4 regions of the Paenibacillus sp. EB106-06-01-XG199 genome follow, and region 3 is predicted to be linked to each of the others. Evidence: riboswitches for the same ligand, from Rfam matches in the RefSeq annotation. Region 3 holds a riboswitch; each other region holds the start of a gene.

Region 1 (4,210 bases), on a different contig from region 3:
TCGGCTCTATGAATAATACCGGCATTATTGATAATCATATCAACATGAGCGGTACTGCCCGAAATACTACGTGCCGCTTGCTTGACACTCTCACGGTCGCCGATATCCAGCGGGATCAGAGTTAATCGGTCCGGGTACTGCTTTTTCAGTGCGTCCAGCGATTCCGACTCCTTCATATACTGACCGGCAAATACGGAATATTTGTTCTCTAGAAGCCAGCTTGCCAGAAAAAAACCTAAACCACGGTCAGCACCGGTAACAAAAGCAACCCTTTTCATGATTATGGACACACCCTTTACGATTCTTCAGGATACACGCGGCATCTCTCTCACATTAGCATGGCAGTCACGTTTTTTCAACGTCCTTCATGGGACTGTAATTCCGCTGAAAGGGGTGCTCTAACTTCCTTTTTGATTTAATTTTGAACTATGTTACAATCGTAGTTACAAGTACTTATAGGAAGGTGAGATACCGATGTCTATCCAACAACTTCATACTCTGGAAGAACTGCAGCAATATGTTGCGCAACCAGGTAAAAAACTGCTTTTCAAGCATAGCACTACCTGCCCGATCAGCGCCAAGGCCAACGAGGAATTCACAGCCTATGCGCAAGGCTCCGAGACTCCAGCTGCCATTGTCCATGTGATTGAAGACCGTCCGTTGTCCAATCAGATTGCCGAAGATTTCGGGATCAAACATGAATCTCCGCAGATCTTCCTCCTGGAAGACGGCGAAGTCCGCTGGAACACCTCCCATTGGAAAATCACCCGGGACGCCATCAAGGCAGCTGTGAGCCAATGAGCCAGCCGGTAATTGTCTATTCCACCACAGGGTGCAGCGACTGCAATCAAGTGAAGCAGTGGCTGACCGAGCAAGACGTTAGCTTCGAGGTGCGTGATGTTATGACAAGTACAGTGTATCAGGAAGAAGTCGAGAAGCTGGGCTTCATGGGTGTGCCTGTTACCGTGTACGAAGGCCGCGCAGTCAAGGGCTTCAATGTTTCCGAGCTTAAGGAGCTTATTGGAGCAACCGCTGAATAATTTATAGCATGAAGCATATGAATACTTATATTTTGAAAAAGGCATCCCCTTGGACCTCTGTCCAGGGGATGCCTTTTATTTGCCCTTTTATTTGGCCTTATCCTGGATTCGTTGAGACATCCGCCAGAAAAGAGACATTTCCGCTGTGGGAATAGATGACGGAATCCGCTCCAAGCCCTTTATAGACCAGTCTGGGATTCATCGAAGTCGTAATTACGTATATTGGCTTTGTCGTCCAGGTCCGGCACATCTGGATATACCGGCAGCATAAGGTCACACTGCTCTCGAACAGAAATACTCTGCCTACCGGAAAAGAGGGGCGGAACCATGTATTCTGATGATGTGTATCCACCACGAGATTGACCTCGATTCCCAGCTCCTCCAGACGCCGCTTCTCCGCCGCATTGTTGGCGATTCCTGCGATCTTATAGCCTCTAAACTTTAAGATTTTGATAAAATGCTCCCCCGCTTTAGTCGGAGCGTTAATGAGTACATATTCTTCCGAATTCGCCATATCTTCCTCTCCTCCGGCTTAGGACTTCCATTCATTTGCCATACGAACACAGCAAAAAACCACAAAGGAATTCCCTCTGTGGTCCAATTAACGGTCACATTGTGCTCATCCTCTCTAATACGCTTACGAGGTTAGCTGTCGGATTCGGGCAGTGAGAGTCGCCCTACCTGTATCCATGCGAGCATTCTCTCGCACTTTCACAGGATTCACCCCATAACCGGCTCCGACTCTCACATCGGCTGCCGATTGTTGGTTCCCCCGCTTTCCATAACGGAAATTAAGCGGACTGCGTATTCGATTGTGTAGTAAACAGAAGTAATCATACTCTGGCGATCACGACCTTGTAAACCGCCAAACCTGCCAAAATAATGCATTTAGTAAACCCAAACCAGATCAGGTAGCGCTTACTTAAGCCTCAATCTCATCATTCCTCTTATTTACTCGGCTTATCAGCGATTTGCGAAAAAGCATTCAGCATTGTGATTATATTCACCCGATGTTGAGCAAATTGCCTTTTATGCTCTGATCACCCTAAATCAAAAGCAGTCGTATGAACGAGATAAAAAGCCGAAAACCGTTGATAAACACCCTTTTAGCACATCCTACCGTTTCCTTTGCCAGAATTCCCTGAAATTCGGCTCAGAAGAATGTTTTTTCCTTTTTACAAAGCTCATGCGAAAAGAGTATGATTCGGTTTGAATCCAATGCACGAAATGCGATATAAACGCTGAATTCCCGCAATGCGGGAAACGGGGGAACCATCAGGCCCGCAGGGGCCTTACCTGGAAGATAAGAATCTTTCTTGGGGTGAATCCGAAGGAGACTGTGGTCTCATTAGGTAGGGCGACTCTCACCGTCCGAATCCGACAGCTAACCCCGTAAGCGACTAGAGAGAACCTTGATCCGCCACGTTTTTGCGCCAGGTGTATTTAAGCCTGTACCAAAACCGCAGCAGAGGTCCTCCTCTGCTGCGGTTTTTTGTGCTGAGGCTGCAGCTTATAAATGGGTAGGAGGGAAAACGAAATGAACCAGCGCAGGCTGTTACGTATAGAAGTGTTTGTATTCGATGCCCCCTGGCCATTCCATCAGGCCACGGAGTCGTCCGGCAAATGCCGGTATGGTGTGCTGAAGCTTACGTGCAAGGCTGGGTGCAGCTGGGGAGCGGGGATACTGTCTGCGGAAGGCGATCATTTTGACGTCATTAAATGGAGCAGCTTCCTGAGAAGTATACGCAATCACAGGCTGGAAGAAGCCATAGAAATTGTACAGCAGCTAGGTGCGCAGTGGGAGCCAGATCAGCAAGAAATCGTGCAAACGGCCCTGCTGGATTTAAAAGCCAAGCTGCAAGGCAAGGTCGTCACGTCACATCTGCAAATGGTCCCCTATTCCCGTACAGCCGGGGCCGGCGGTACGCCCCCCTTCAGACGGATGTACTATAAACCTTCAAGTTCCCTGCTGCATAAATGCAGCTGGCAGGAACCGGACATAGCCGAGCTAATGGACAGATCCATCGCTTATTTCTCCATCTTATAATTTCTTATTCAGGAAGGAACGTGAAGACATGCCAGACCCATTATCCCCGGAATGGACAGCTGCCAGCGAGTTTGCGGAATATGTCCAAAAGAACACCGGAAATATTTATGCACTCACCAGTCTGCTGCTGGGAGAGGGTGCCGTTGCGGAAAAGACTGCGATGAAGACCTTCACTGAGCTTTACACCCGGTACCTTCATGATGATTTCATACCGCAGCCTTTCTCGCTGGTTGCCTACCGGGAGTGCATTCAGCAGTGCTCCCGGGCTGCGGAGGAGTGCAGCCTCTTTGTTTCCAATGGATTAGCCTGGGAGGATCAGATTGTCCAGGTGTTATGGTACGGCATGCTGCTGCCCCTGCCTGCAATCAGCACCATTCTTGAGCAAAGCGTGCCGGTGCTGAAAACCCGGCTGAGACATGTGCGCGAGCAAATGTGCCGGTTAGAAACATTGCGGCCTGAAGCAAATTTATTTGTTGTATAGCTGCTCACATAGATTAAAGAAGCACTGTGGGCCCCTCTCTTATCTCCGCTGATGTAATGGGCAACTTGTCGAAGCGCATGAAAAAGCCGCAGCATAATGCCGCGGCCTTTTCTATTTATACTCAGCTCTTGCCCTTGCCGCCTTTGGCGAATCTCCAGGCCGCTGTACAGCAGCCCAGCAAGCCCACTCCGAGCATTAACGTCTGCAGCACACCCAGCAGGGTAGAGCCCTCCGGCTTAAGCATGCTGCTGAGCAGAATCAGCAGAATTGAAGCTGCGAGTATCGCGGGGATTTGATTGTTTTTTTTCAAGATTACCACTCCTTATTCAATAACATACACCATAAGCCTTCACTGATCCAGTTTGGCTCTGAACTCCCCCGGGAGCCGCAAAAAAGCCGCGGTTTCCGAACCGCGGCTTCCTCAGTAAAACCTATGATCACTTCTTAGTGTGCGCGTTTAGAATGTCTGCCAAAAATGATTAATGACGCAATCATACCGGCAATGCCCATTCCTGTCAAAAGCCCTTGAATGAAATCAAGCAGATTCGATCCATTGGACGGCATTAACCTGGCGACCAGTACGATTAACGAAGAAACTGCAAACAGCAACCCGAATGTTTGTTCATGCTTTTTATTCATCCT
Region 2 (4,210 bases), on a different contig from region 3:
CCGCAAAGGCACAGGCTGCGAAAAACAAACCGCCCATGATCCATTTCTGCATCTTCATCCGTCCCCTCCATGTAAGCTGCTTCCTACATTATATAGGATGGTGAAGCGTTATCATAGCATTTGTGTCAAAAAAGTGGACGATTTCAACACTAAAATTTTCAATTTAATGGAACGTTATGTTGTTTATCATAGACCATGCAATAAAATGGCTTATTTCCGGTTGGAGTAAGGCGTTCATAAGTATCCGTGATCGTGAAGCCGCATTTTTGGTATGTTCGGATCGCCCGCTGGTTCCAGGTCAATACTTCCAAATCAATCTCCCGCCCGGGATACCGCTTTAGCGCGGCCTGAACGATGGCTTCCATGAAAATGTGGCCAAGACCGTGTCCGCAAAGCTCGGGGCGCATTCCAATACCCAGCCTGACGACACCCTCCATCGGAAACAACTGCGCAAAGCCGCAAAGGATGCCTTGCTCGTTGACCACGGAAACATACTGGTCCCTGCGGAGCTCTGGATCGCCAAATTCAATGCCAAGCGCCTCCATTTGGGACCAAGGCATCCATTCGTAAATATTATAAGGCGCTTTGTAATTCCATGCGGCGATGTCTTCAGCATGGCTGATCTCCATGGGAACCACATGGAATGTAACGGGGGAGCTAATCATAAGGCCACCGGCCTCCTTTCATAGGGAGCAACAGCACTAGCTATACCTAATTATATCCATAACTGGCCTGATTCGACTCAGAAATTTCCTGAAAGGCGGAAACTTGACAAAGTGGGAAAAATATTTTATGAAATGGAGGAAATTTGGGTAGATTTATGTTTTGCGGATATTGAGAGGGGTAAGTAATTTTATAGACAAAAAAAACAGGCCCCCTCCAGATTTCGGCAAAAATCATGGAAGAGTGCCCGTTTTACGACAACTTATTGCACGTCATCATTGTCTTGGGAATCAGAAGTAACGGATTGGTAAGCATCTGTACTCATGATACGTTTGGCGCCAACGTAACGGTTGACGTAGTAGCTGTCACTCATCGTGCTGATGGTTACACCACGGGAGGATGAAGCATGTGCGAATTTGCCCTCACCGACATAAATGCCGACATGGGATACACCTTTACCGCTGGTATTATAAAATACAAGATCTCCCGCTCTCAGATCGTCCCGGGAAATGGCGGTACCCATTTGGTATTGGGAACCGGATTGGTGTGGCAGATTGATACCGATCTTATCAAAAACGTACATTGTAAATCCGGAGCAATCAAAGCCGTTGGTCGATACACCGCCGGATACGTATTTACTTCCGATGGTCTTGTCGATGACTTTATCCATTTTGGAATCCGCGAAAGCGCTTCCTGCTCCGATGGTAAGCATAATGGAAAAGCTTAGTACTGCTGCTGCTAACTTCTTCTTCAAAAGTGAATACCCCTTCCAAATGCCTACGAGGTTAGCTTAAGGGTTCGGTTGAAGGTCCCCTATGACCCCTCTGTGAATAGGAGGTCAATTCACCCAAAATCGGTTCCCCCGTTTCCCTAATGGTTAGGGAACTCGGCATGACTGTTGATTAGGATTAGCTTGTTAACCAATACATGACAAAACCTTTGTAAAACCCGATTGAATAATTACAAAAATGTTACTAAAAACTCACTGCGATAATTGTAACAAAGACTTCGCCAGTTGGCAATCACTTAAAACATATTAATGCATAATATTTACGCTTTTTAAGAGTTGATTTTGCTAAAAAGGTCTTATATTTACACGCTGAGTAAGCTTTAACTTAGAATTGTTGGGATTTTTAGTAAAAAGGTGTTTCACAGGCCTCAAATACGTGTAAAAGGTAGAATAAGGAAGACAAAAAGGAAAAACCCGGAAATGATTACGGCAATAATCAGTTTCCGGATTTCTATAAGTTACAATTATTTATTGGAGGATGGAATTCCTGAGGGATGTCAATCGTAAGCGATAGCTTTGTAAGCTGTTGTGCTCATTACTCGTTTGGCTCCAACGTAGCGGTTGGCCCAATAGGATTGACTCATTGAACTGATAGTTACACCACGGGATGAAGAGGATTGGGCGAATTTTCCGTTGCCGACATAAATACCGACATGGGAGACTCCATTGCCAAGGGTATTGAAGAATACCAGATCGCCTGAACGGAGGTTACTCCGTGATACGGCGGTTCCAACGCTGAATTGTGCTTTGGAAGTGCGGGGCAAGGTAAGGCCAACGTTCTTAAATACATATTTGGTGAATCCAGAACAATCAAAGCCGGCAGTGCTTGTGCCCCCGGTTTTATATGTCGTTCCGAGTGTTTTTGTAATAACCGTATCCATTCTGGAGTCGGCGAAAGCGCTCCCTGCTCCAAGCGTGAACACCATCACCAGCCCTAATGCTGCTGCGGTGCATTTCTTCTTAAAATTATGACTTTTCAAAAGATGTACTCCTTCCAAGGCCTGCGAGGTTAGCTTAAGGATTCGGTAGAAGGTTCCCCTATGACCCCTCTAAAGCGAGATCAATTCACCCAAAATATGGTTCCCCCACTTCCCGGTGCCGGGAATTTGGCGTTTTATGCACCGAAACAGTGACGTGTCGACAAGGTTAAATGCTTAAAGGCACATTCATTTGCTTCAAATTAGTTTCAAAAGATTACAAAGTTGTTACTACTGGTACAGGCATCATTGTACCAGAGGATTTACAGTTTTGCAAATACCCTAAATCACGTTGTAACCAAAAGAAGAGTCCCGCCCTTTATCTGGGGCAGTGACTCTTCTATTATGCCAAGGGACTGGCGTTATTATTGTGGAAATGTTTTACTGCACCAAAGGTGATACTGCCCCGCTAGGCTCCACATTTTGAACAGCGTTGAGGGAAGCGGTGAAAATTGCCGGAACAGCAGTGCGGGCAGGCCTGGACAGAAAAGTGCGGTCACTCCAGAGAGCAGCAGCAGAAGCAGGCCGCCGGCGCCGAACAGTGCAGATATACAGGTGGAAGGGAGGATTACCCTCAGGCCAACCAGCAAGGAAGAAAACATGCCTGTTCCTCCGGTGAAGCCAAACTGCATGTACAGCAGCAGAATGCGGATCAGGTAGAAGTACAGGAGCCAGGCCAGAACATAAGGAACCAGTCTCAGCAGCAGAGTATAATCGAGAATACCGCTGAGGAGAAGCCCATACATTTTGGGGAGAAGCCAATACAGCGGTGTTGCGGCCAGAAGCCATTCCGCTAGACTGAACAGCAGTACGGGGAGTCCGTAAAGCTTCATTCCGGGAAAAAAGAACATTCCCCGCTCCCCTTTGCGCTCCTGGTGCAGCTCATGCAGCAGCCCTGCGCGGATAAAGGGGGAGCATAGCAGCCGTAGCGCTGAGAGGGCCAGCAGCAGCCAGAGCCAGCGCAGCACCCCGGGGTCTGTGCTAAGTGCAGTCTGTCCTTCGATATAATACAGCAATCTGCCTATTCCGCTGCCGCCGGCGTGTGTATCGGGATAACGGAGCAGCACCGGGATGAGGGCTGACCTGACGAATCTGTACAGGAAATAGCCCCAAAGCAGCCGATAGATAAAAAGCAGAATCAGAATATAAAATTGCTCTTTCATGCTGTACCAGCCGCGAACTATCGATCTTTTCACAATCCTTCACCTCACCAGACAAGAGTTCCGAGCAGGGTTTCAAGCAGCTTCGTTACGCTAAGCGTCCAGCGGGAGAGCGTCTTTCGCTCCAGCTCCGCCAGTCTAAAATTGTTGAGATGCTTACTCTCCAGCAGAATGGAGTGCTCCGGATCAATCTCTGCAGACAAAAGAGGCGCTTTGTAGGCTAGCTGAAAGGTGGTTTCCTTCTCTGTCCCATTCCAAAACTGCTGGACAGTATAGCCATCCAGGAAGGTGAACTTTATGGGGACGTCACCATACTGATTTCCTTTATTGCTGACCGCTACTGAGCTTTCGTAACGGGCATTATCATCGCCGCCCTCTTTTTTGGGGTCAGAGATTTTAATGTGATCAATTGAAAAATCCGGAGAACCGCCGCTGTATACATATTGGTCGAAGTAGGCTTGCCAGGATTTTTTGGTTACCTTCTCCACGATTTTCTGGAAGTCGGCGGTAGAAGGATGCCGGAAGCGGAACTTACGGGTATAGGCCGCCATTATGGCATCCATCGTCTTGGTTCCGACCTGCTGTTCGATATCCTTCAGCACCAGCTTGCCGCGGATGTA
Region 3 (4,210 bases):
CAAGGTAGCATCGGTAATCTCCAAAACTTATGAGCATGAAATTGTAGTCAACTTGGTTTCCGGCCCTCTGGATGCTGATCGCATGGATTATCTGCTCCGCGATGCATACTACACGGGAGTAAACTATGGGACGATTGATATTGACAGGATTCTAAGAATGCTGCGCCCATACCATGGAAGGGTAGTGGTTAAGGAGTCAGGGATGCACGCCATCGAGGATTACTTAATGTCGCGCTATCAAATGTACTGGCAGGTATATTTCCACCCGGTCACACGCAGTTCCGAAATTATTTTGCGGCAAATTTTCCGCAGAGCCAAAGAACTGTACCAGAGCGGTTATGAATTCCGGTTCATGATTGATCCTTTAGGTGATTTGTTCCGCGGAGAGGTCACGGTGGAGCAATATCTGCTGCTAGACGAAGCTATGATCCAGACCGCCTTCATGCAGTGGACTTTGGAGAAGGATGAGTTGTTAAGCGACTTGTGCAGCCGGTTTATTCATCGTAAACTGTATAAATATGTAGAGATGGAGAACCTTGATTCCGAGACGATTGACGAAATACGTCGCAGCTTTGCCGTGGCAGGGCTAGATGCCGATTATGATCTGGAAATTGATTTTCCAACAGATTTGCCCTATGATGTGTTTCGTCCGGGACAAGGCTTTGACAGCAAGCAGATTCTGCTGCTTGACCGCCATGACAAACTGAGGGAGATCTCTGAAGTTTCAGATATCGTACGCTCCATCAGCGGAATTCACCGCGGCCGTTATCACCTGTATTTTCCACAGGATAAGCTGCAGAAAGCCCTTCCAATGCTGCCTACTTCAATCGCAGAAATCTTTGCAAAGTAATCCAAAAATACTTGGAATTCATCATAGAAATTATGACAGAAAAGGGGATGTAACATGCAATTGTTCGACACGCACACCCATCTGGATGCTCCGCAATTCGACGAGGACCGCGAAAGGGTAATCGCCAATGCGCTCGAGGCAGGAGTTACCAAAATGATTAATATTGGCTTTAACAGGGAAACAATCCCAACGACCATGAAGCTTGCTGAAACCTATGACTATATTTATGCAGCCGTCGGCTGGCATCCGCAGGATGCCATAGACATGAGGGACGGTGATCTCGAGTGGATCGCCTCACTGTGCAGTCATAAAAAAGTAGTCGCCATCGGAGAAATTGGGTTGGATTACTATTGGGACACCTCTCCCAAAGAGGTACAGCATGAAGTGTTCCGCAAACAAATCGGACTAGCCCGTGAACTGAAAATGCCGATTTGTATTCATAACCGTGATGCTCATGAAGATGTGGTGCGTATTCTCCGTGAAGAGAAGGCTGATGAAATAGGCGGAGTGATGCACTCCTTCTCCGGAAGCTGGGAAATAGCCAAAATGTGCCTGGATTTAGGCTTTCACCTGTCCTTCGGCGGCCCGATTACATTCAAGAACGCCAGAGTGCCAAAAGAGGTGCTGGCCCAGACTCCGATGGACCGGCTGCTGATTGAAACGGACTCGCCTTATTTGACACCGCACCCTTTCCGGGGCAAGCGAAATGAGAGCGCACATGTGAGATTAGTAGCAGAGGCTGCCGCGGAAATAAAAGGGATTGATTTACAGGAATTGGCGGAAATTACGTATGCGAACGCACTGGAACGATTTGGAATTGTCTGAAATCGGGAGTAAAAGCGGTGAAAAATGAAGTATAGCCGATATATTAAACTTTTTTAATTTAAAAACGGCTGAATATTACAATATTTTAATCATTTTTTTGCGTAAACGTGGTTGAATCGTCCTTTACAACATGCATCAAAACAGGATATCATCTTTTCAGTGCAGTGAGCTGTTGTTACTGTGACAGTCACTGAATCATGGATCGTCTCGCTGAGTCTCCGTATGGAGAACGGGGGAACCAATAATGCCTGCCGCATGTCCGTACATAGAGTACAACACAGAAATGCCGCAGAATTTATTTGATTTCTTCACGTGGTCTTTGGGGTGAATTTGAGGGCAACCGCCGTGAGCGGGTGACCTAAGATAGGGCGTCTCTCTTATGCCCGAACCCGACAGCTAACCCCGTAAGCGCAAGTAAGAGAGGAAACCTCGTGCATAAACATTCCCGCGTATTCTGACATCCGGAGAAGCCACGAAAGAGTCCTCTGTGAACTCTTTTTTGGGCTTTTTTTGTTTTGAATAATGCGAATGTTCCCAGCATACTGTTATATAACAGGTATCTGGAGTAATTATGCCGGGCAGGCGATCCATGAGCAGGAAACGCTAAAGCAATGCGGGCGTATCCTGTTGCAATCTCAAACCTAGTTTCGTCAGCAATCATTCAGTCACCTTGATATACAACTTGACGACGGGGCTATGTAAGGAGGATGGAGAGAGTGGGCGTATTCCAACCAGAAGTATCCCATGATTCGCAATCATCCAGCAGGTCTTTCGCATTACGGTGGAAGCAAGTGAATCCTCGCTTACTTTCGCTTGCAGGTGCGGTATCAATCGTTATCGCGCTGCTCATTCTGCTGTACGTACACGGTCAGAGCAAGAAAGAGATATTTTTAGTAATAGACGGGAAAGTACAGACGCTGGAAACGCGCGAAGCGCTGCTCAGTGATGTGCTGGCTAAGGAACAAATTTCGCTGCAGCCGCATGATGAATTATCTATTGGCCTTAGTGATGAGATACAGGACGGCGACCGTGTCGTGATCAATCGTGCACAGAAGTTTAGTCTCACTGCGGATGGAGCAACAAAAACAATGTACACCACCGAAGACACTATCGGTGACGCCATTAGCAAACTGGGTTTAAGCCTGGAGAGCAGTGACAAAATATACCCTTCGCTTGACACCACAGTATCGGCCGGCATGGAAATTAAAATTGTCCGCATCAACAAGCAAATTGTAGAGCGGAAGCATAATTTGCCATTCCAGGTCATTAAGACCTCAGATCCTTCCCTGAACAAGGGGACCGTAAAAGTGGCACAGTTAGGCGCACCAGGCGTCATGGTCCAGCATATCGAGAAGGTCTACCAAGATGGAGAACTGGTCTCTATGCGCATGATTGGCAAGGAAGTACAGACGGTTACCAAACATAAAATTGTTTATGTTGGTACGAAGCCCCTGCCAAAGCCCGTTGTAGCTGCTGTGACAACTTCCAAAAAAAGTACGGCATCCAAAACAACCAAAGTTTCCGCAAAAAGCAGTAACGTCGTGCACAAGGCAGGCGTAGATTTCCAATACAAGAAGATGATCAAAAATGTGTCGATGACAGCCTATTCTTCGGAAGAGCCAGGCATTGGGACCCGCACGGCTTCTGGCACACGCGTAACAGAAGGCCGGACAATAGCTGTGGACCCGAATGTAATTCCTATCGGCTGGTGGGTGTACATTGAGGGATTAGGGTTTCGCCGAGCAGAGGATACCGGCGGTGCCATCAAAGGCAACAAGTTAGATGTTTATTACGATTCACTGAGCCATGCCCGTAATTTCGGCCGCAAGTCCCGGACTATTTATGTGATCGGTCCAGTGAAGCCGGAGTTGAATTAACGTGGTCCGCTTTTGCAAATTAACGGTTTATAAGCTATAGTGAGGGTAGCACTGACAGAACGGGCTGCCGCTCATCACTTATACATTCTTTAGCCAAAAAGAAGGGGAGCGAATCCTCTTCTTTTTGTGTTTTACAGGAAGGAGCAACGTGTATGATTAAGGAATTAATTGTGGTGGAAGGCAAGAGTGATACGGTTGCCGTCAAGCGGGCGGTGGAGGCCGATACGATAGAGACTGGCGGTTCAGCGGTAGACCGCAAGGTTATCGCCAAGATAGCGCTGGCAATGGAACGCAGAGGCGTGATCATCCTTACGGATCCCGATCATGCCGGCGAACGCATCCGCAAGATTGTTTCCTCCAAGGTGCCAGGCTGCAAGCATGCATTCATCCCGGAGAAGGATGCCACACGCAAGGGGGATATCGGTGTTGAGAATGCATCACCGGAAGCGATCCGTCATGCGCTGCAGCATGTACATACCTCCTTTGAGGGGGCCCCTGCCCTTATTGGGCTGGAGGATCTTATGGAGGCGGGCATGCTGGTGCATTCGCGAGCGGCTGAGCGCAGGATGGCGCTTGGCAACGTGCTTGGCATCGGGTATTGTAACGGCAAACAGCTATACAAGCGGCTGGCTATGTTTGGCATCACGCGGGAAGAATT
Region 4 (4,210 bases), on a different contig from region 3:
GCAGCATCCATCTCCGGAGCACCTCAACGGCACTAAGCATAATATTAGAGCCAAGCAGAATAAAGTAACCAATATACAGAATAATCAATAGACTGCCAATAATCGGGCCTGCAAGTTTCATGCAAATACCGAATAGGTTAAGTCCGGGGAATTTCTTCAGCAGGACCCACAGAAGAATGATGACAAGTTGGGTAATAACCCCTGCAACTAAAACAGAAAGTCCACCTCCACCTTTGGCAGTTTCGTTAAGTTTGTTAGGAAGAGACAGAATACCAACACCGATTTGGGCTTGAATAATAAAAAGGAAGAGTTGTCCCCTTGTGATCATTTTTTCTTTTTGAGCCACCGTATCAACTCCTGTAAGTACTATGTAGATTAATGATCATTTATCCGTTTTTGGGTTGCTTGAACTCTTTCGGATGGACCAAATTGGAAAGCGTACGAAGGTATCTTTCAGGCCTTGAAATTTCAACGGACTTAATGGTCTCAGGTAGGTTTGCCCAAACGATTCTAGCTTGCACAAATGTATGAAAATGAGTGTTAACCCAAATGATATCCCAATATATCCGAATAATGAGGCAGCAATCATCAATGGAAACCGCATAAACCGGATAGCAGAGCTCATTTCGTTGGAAGGGATAAGAAAAGATGCAATGGCAGTCAACGCTACAACAATAATCATCGAATAAGAAACCAATCCCGCCTTAACAATTGCATCCCCGATAACCAACCCCCCAACAATCCCAATAGTTTGACCTACACGACTGGGCAGACGTAGTCCTGCTTCCCGTAGCAGTTCGAATATAAGTTCAAGCAGCATCGCTTCAATCAGCGGAGGGAAAGGGACCCGGGTCAATAAACCTTGAATCGAAAAGAACAATTGCAAGGGAAGGACATTGGAGTGGAAAGAAACGGTGGCAATGTAGAGCGCTGGCAACTGAAATGCTGTTACAAAGCCGATCAGACGGATAAACCGGACAAAAGAAGCGATCATCCATCGATTGTTATAGTCATCCGGTGTCTGATAAAAGCTGAAAAAGCTCGCCGGCAAAATCAGAGCTGTAGGGTCCCCATCCAGCAGTATAGCCACATATCCATCCAGCAAATAAGCTGAGGTATGGTCCGGACGCTCCGTATTGATTAGTTGTGGAAATATGGAGAAGGAGTTATCCTCCGTTAATTCCTGAATAAAGCCAGTGGAGATTATCCAATCGAGCGAAATTTTCTTTATCCTTGATTCTACAATTTTTATCAATTCTGGGTTGGCCATATTCTCCATATAGACTAAGCCTACCTGCTTGGGGGCGAATTTCCCAAGTGTGAAGTAGCGGACAATAAGGTTTGGGGAGGCAATTTGTTTCCGAATCAGGTATAAGTTAACCTTCATCTGTTCAATAAAACCGTTGTGAGGTCCCCGAATAACCCCTTCATTCTCAGGTTCGCTAATGCTTCGTTCATATTTGGCAGGAGTGAAGAGGACATAAAATTCAGACATTCCTTCTAAAAAATAAAGACAGCTTCCTTCAAGAAGTCCCTGAATGCCTTGGTTTAGTTCTGTTTCCAAACTGAAACTAAGTGTTGTGAAAAGCTCAGAAAGGTCTTTGTCCTGATTACGGCTAAAAGGAACAATCACGTTCCGTTCAATCAATTCCGTGTCAGTGAGGGACTCCAGATAAAAGACCAACCCTTCCCTTCCCTGAAAGGATAAGCTTCTTTTTTTGAGGTCACTTGTATAGAATAGTGCTGCTTCGATATAATCGGAGTTTTGATCTACAGAAGGAGATGAGGTCTGAGTTTGGTTAGTCATTATAAGGCGCTCAACTTTCGATTAGTTTTGCGGTTAACGTTCCCGAATGATTTGCAGAATATTCCTGACGGGAACTTTAATGTGCGATATAGAAGAATATTGGGGATGATGTTGAGCCAGCAGACGTTTCTGTTTTGTTTTCCTAGGGACATGAAGTGGAGCAAAAATGAGCAAATCATCGATCGCTTAAGAGTAATACCATAGAATGCGCATTCATTCGCGAAGTGGTGGCATTTTGGGCTTCTTTTGCCATCCGCAACGTTTTACATTAAATGGTCACAGGCGTAAGATTCAAATCAACAACCGAATGTAATATAACTGTTCTCAAATGGCTGAATTCCGATAATGGGAACGGGGGAACCAATGGTGAATGTGGCTTTTGCTCAGATAGCTGCCGCTCACTTGGGGTGAATCCTTGCTGCGTGCTGAAAAGCCGCTTCTTACAAGGTAGGGCAATCTCGCTGCCCGAATCCGTCAGCTAACCCCGTAAGCCTCGAAGAGAGAGGATGAGCGCCATGATCGATTAACCGACCACGGAGAGCCCTGACGCTTCTGTGGTCTTTTTGCTGCGCATGCAGAAAGGGAAAACGATCTATATGAGAGTTTAGAAATCTTATAACAACGAAATTCAGAGTGATTAGGCACTATCTAAAATCCTTTAAAGGGGGGGATTGGTATCGTTACTGTATTTATCGTGTGCTTCTGGGTTGGATTGCTGCTTCTCCTTAGCGGCGGATTTCATGGGCATGGCCTGGCCGGTCATCTGCATGTGGGAGGTGGCGATGCTGGTGGTCCGGGCTTTGTGCCCATACTCCCTCTAATGGTATTTGTCACGGTCTGGGGCGGCAGTGGTTATGTGCTTACCCGGTTCAGCGGAATGAATATACTTGCAGTGGTGCTGATCTGCACCGGGGTTGCCTTGCTGCTGGGCTGTCTGATATATGCGGTGCTGGCCCGGGTGATGACTCGGTATGACAGTAGCATGAATAAAATGGATTATGAGCAGGCGGGACAACTCGGGTACATCAGCATTTCTGCAGGGGATGGAGCAGTGGGAGAGATGAAATATGTGCTGCATGGAACGATGCGTTCCATTGGAGTACGGGCAGAAACCGGCCAGCAGCTCGCCAAGGGTGACAGGGTGATTATTTTGAAGGTGGATAAAGGATTAGCGGTAGTCACCCTCTTCGAGAGGGAAAACGAACAATTATAACTAACGGGGAGTGTCGAACCAAATGGTTATTCTTTATTTAATCTCGGCAATTGTTGTTGTTATCCTGCTGGCTTTGTTCAGTATCGTGAACGCTTATAAAAAGGTTCCGCCCAATCAGGCGATGATTGTATTCGGCCTCGGCGGAAAAAGAGTGGTTCAGGGCGGCGGGACGTTCGTCATTCCCGGCTTCCAGAACAATAAGACCATCTCTATGATGCTGATGAGCTTCGATGTCATCCCAGCGCAGGCAATGTTCTCCCGGCAGGGCATCAAGCTCAACCTGGAGGCGGTAGCCCAGATTAAGATTAAAAGCGATCCTACCGCTATACTTACTGCCAGTGAGCAGTTTATCGACAGGCCGGAAGAGGACCGTGAGACGATTATCCTGCATTCGGTGGAAGGCCATTTGCGCGGCTTGATCGGACAATTAACGGTAGAATCCATTCTAAAGACACCTGACGAAATCAACAGCAAGATGCGGGAGACCTGCTCGGAAGACCTCGACAAGATGGGGCTTGAGGTAGTCAGCTTCACCATTAAGAAAATTACTGACGACAAAGGGTATATCGACAATATGGGGGTTCCGGAAATTGAGCGCATCCGCCGCGATGCCAGCATCGCCAAGGCGGAAGCAGAACGCGACATTCAGATCAAACAAGCCGAGGCGGAGAAGGAATCCGCCATTGCCAAAGCCAATGCACATCAGGCTACCATTGAAGCTGGAACCGCAGCCCGCGCCAAGGAATCTCTGTTCGAGAAGGATTTGAACATTAAGCAGGCAGACTTTAAACTGGAAACTGAAGTAAAAAAAGCACAGGCGGATCTTGCGTACGAATTGCAGCAGAACAAAATTAAGCAGTCGCTGGTTACCGAACAGGTCAAGATTACGCAGATGGAAGCGGAGGCCAATAGGACCGTCCGGGAAATCGAAGTTGAGCTGAGACAGAAGGAGCTGGAGGCCACGGTGATCAAGCCTGCTGAGGCGGAGAACCAGGCTACGATCATGAGAGCGGAAGCGGCTAAGCAGCGGAAAATTCTTGAGGCTGAAGCAGAGGCGGCCACAATGACCAAACGGGGGCTGGCAACAGCGGAAGCAGAACTGGCGAAGGGAAAAGCCAACGCGGAAATTGTTCAGCTGGCCGGAGCAGCGGAAGCGGGGGCACTGGAGAAGAAAGCTGAAGCGTACAAAC

Evidence for each region. A riboswitch is a leader RNA that binds a small molecule or an ion and turns the genes downstream of it on or off. The one in region 3 is predicted to bind cyclic di-AMP.
Region 1: linked by a shared signal. The riboswitch ahead of AC3WT9_RS23795 (hypothetical protein) and the one ahead of AC3WT9_RS32630 (resuscitation-promoting factor) in region 3 are both predicted to bind cyclic di-AMP.
Region 2: linked by a shared signal. The riboswitch ahead of AC3WT9_RS33735 (C40 family peptidase) and the one ahead of AC3WT9_RS32630 (resuscitation-promoting factor) in region 3 are both predicted to bind cyclic di-AMP.
Region 4: linked by a shared signal. The riboswitch ahead of AC3WT9_RS04210 (NfeD family membrane protein) and the one ahead of AC3WT9_RS32630 (resuscitation-promoting factor) in region 3 are both predicted to bind cyclic di-AMP.

What each region holds. Positions count from the first base shown of each region.
Region 1 is NZ_JBYTDQ010000007.1:111,412-115,621, forward strand. Features, by position in the region: gene AC3WT9_RS23775 (SDR family NAD(P)-dependent oxidoreductase) at 1-278, opposite strand, end outside; gene ytxJ (bacillithiol system redox-active protein YtxJ) at 475-801, shown strand; gene AC3WT9_RS23785 (glutaredoxin family protein) at 798-1,040, shown strand; gene AC3WT9_RS23790 (hypothetical protein) at 1,138-1,554, opposite strand; cyclic di-AMP (ydaO/yuaA leader) riboswitch at 1,660-1,848, opposite strand; cyclic di-AMP (ydaO/yuaA leader) riboswitch at 2,270-2,453, shown strand; gene AC3WT9_RS23795 (hypothetical protein) at 2,578-3,087, shown strand; gene AC3WT9_RS23800 (hypothetical protein) at 3,116-3,568, shown strand; gene AC3WT9_RS23805 (hypothetical protein) at 3,690-3,878, opposite strand; gene AC3WT9_RS23810 (hypothetical protein) at 4,013-4,207, opposite strand.
Region 2 is NZ_JBYTDQ010000021.1:27,281-31,490, reverse strand. Features, by position in the region: gene AC3WT9_RS33750 (c-type cytochrome) at 1-52, opposite strand, end outside; gene AC3WT9_RS33745 (GNAT family N-acetyltransferase) at 159-665, opposite strand; gene AC3WT9_RS33740 (C40 family peptidase) at 926-1,417, opposite strand; cyclic di-AMP (ydaO/yuaA leader) riboswitch at 1,423-1,565, opposite strand; gene AC3WT9_RS33735 (C40 family peptidase) at 1,951-2,379, opposite strand; cyclic di-AMP (ydaO/yuaA leader) riboswitch at 2,437-2,575, opposite strand; gene AC3WT9_RS33730 (hypothetical protein) at 2,796-3,626, opposite strand; gene AC3WT9_RS33725 (M1 family metallopeptidase) at 3,638-4,210, opposite strand, start outside.
Region 3 is NZ_JBYTDQ010000017.1:47,092-51,301, reverse strand. Features, by position in the region: gene AC3WT9_RS32640 (HD domain-containing protein) at 1-850, shown strand, start outside; gene AC3WT9_RS32635 (TatD family hydrolase) at 905-1,675, shown strand; cyclic di-AMP (ydaO/yuaA leader) riboswitch at 1,874-2,101, shown strand; gene AC3WT9_RS32630 (resuscitation-promoting factor) at 2,392-3,552, shown strand; gene rnmV (ribonuclease M5) at 3,705-4,210, shown strand, end outside.
Region 4 is NZ_JBYTDQ010000001.1:892,802-897,011, reverse strand. Features, by position in the region: gene AC3WT9_RS04220 (GerAB/ArcD/ProY family transporter) at 1-346, opposite strand, end outside; gene AC3WT9_RS04215 (spore germination protein) at 383-1,807, opposite strand; cyclic di-AMP (ydaO/yuaA leader) riboswitch at 2,128-2,315, shown strand; gene AC3WT9_RS04210 (NfeD family membrane protein) at 2,478-3,020, shown strand; gene AC3WT9_RS04205 (flotillin family protein) at 3,043-4,210, shown strand, end outside.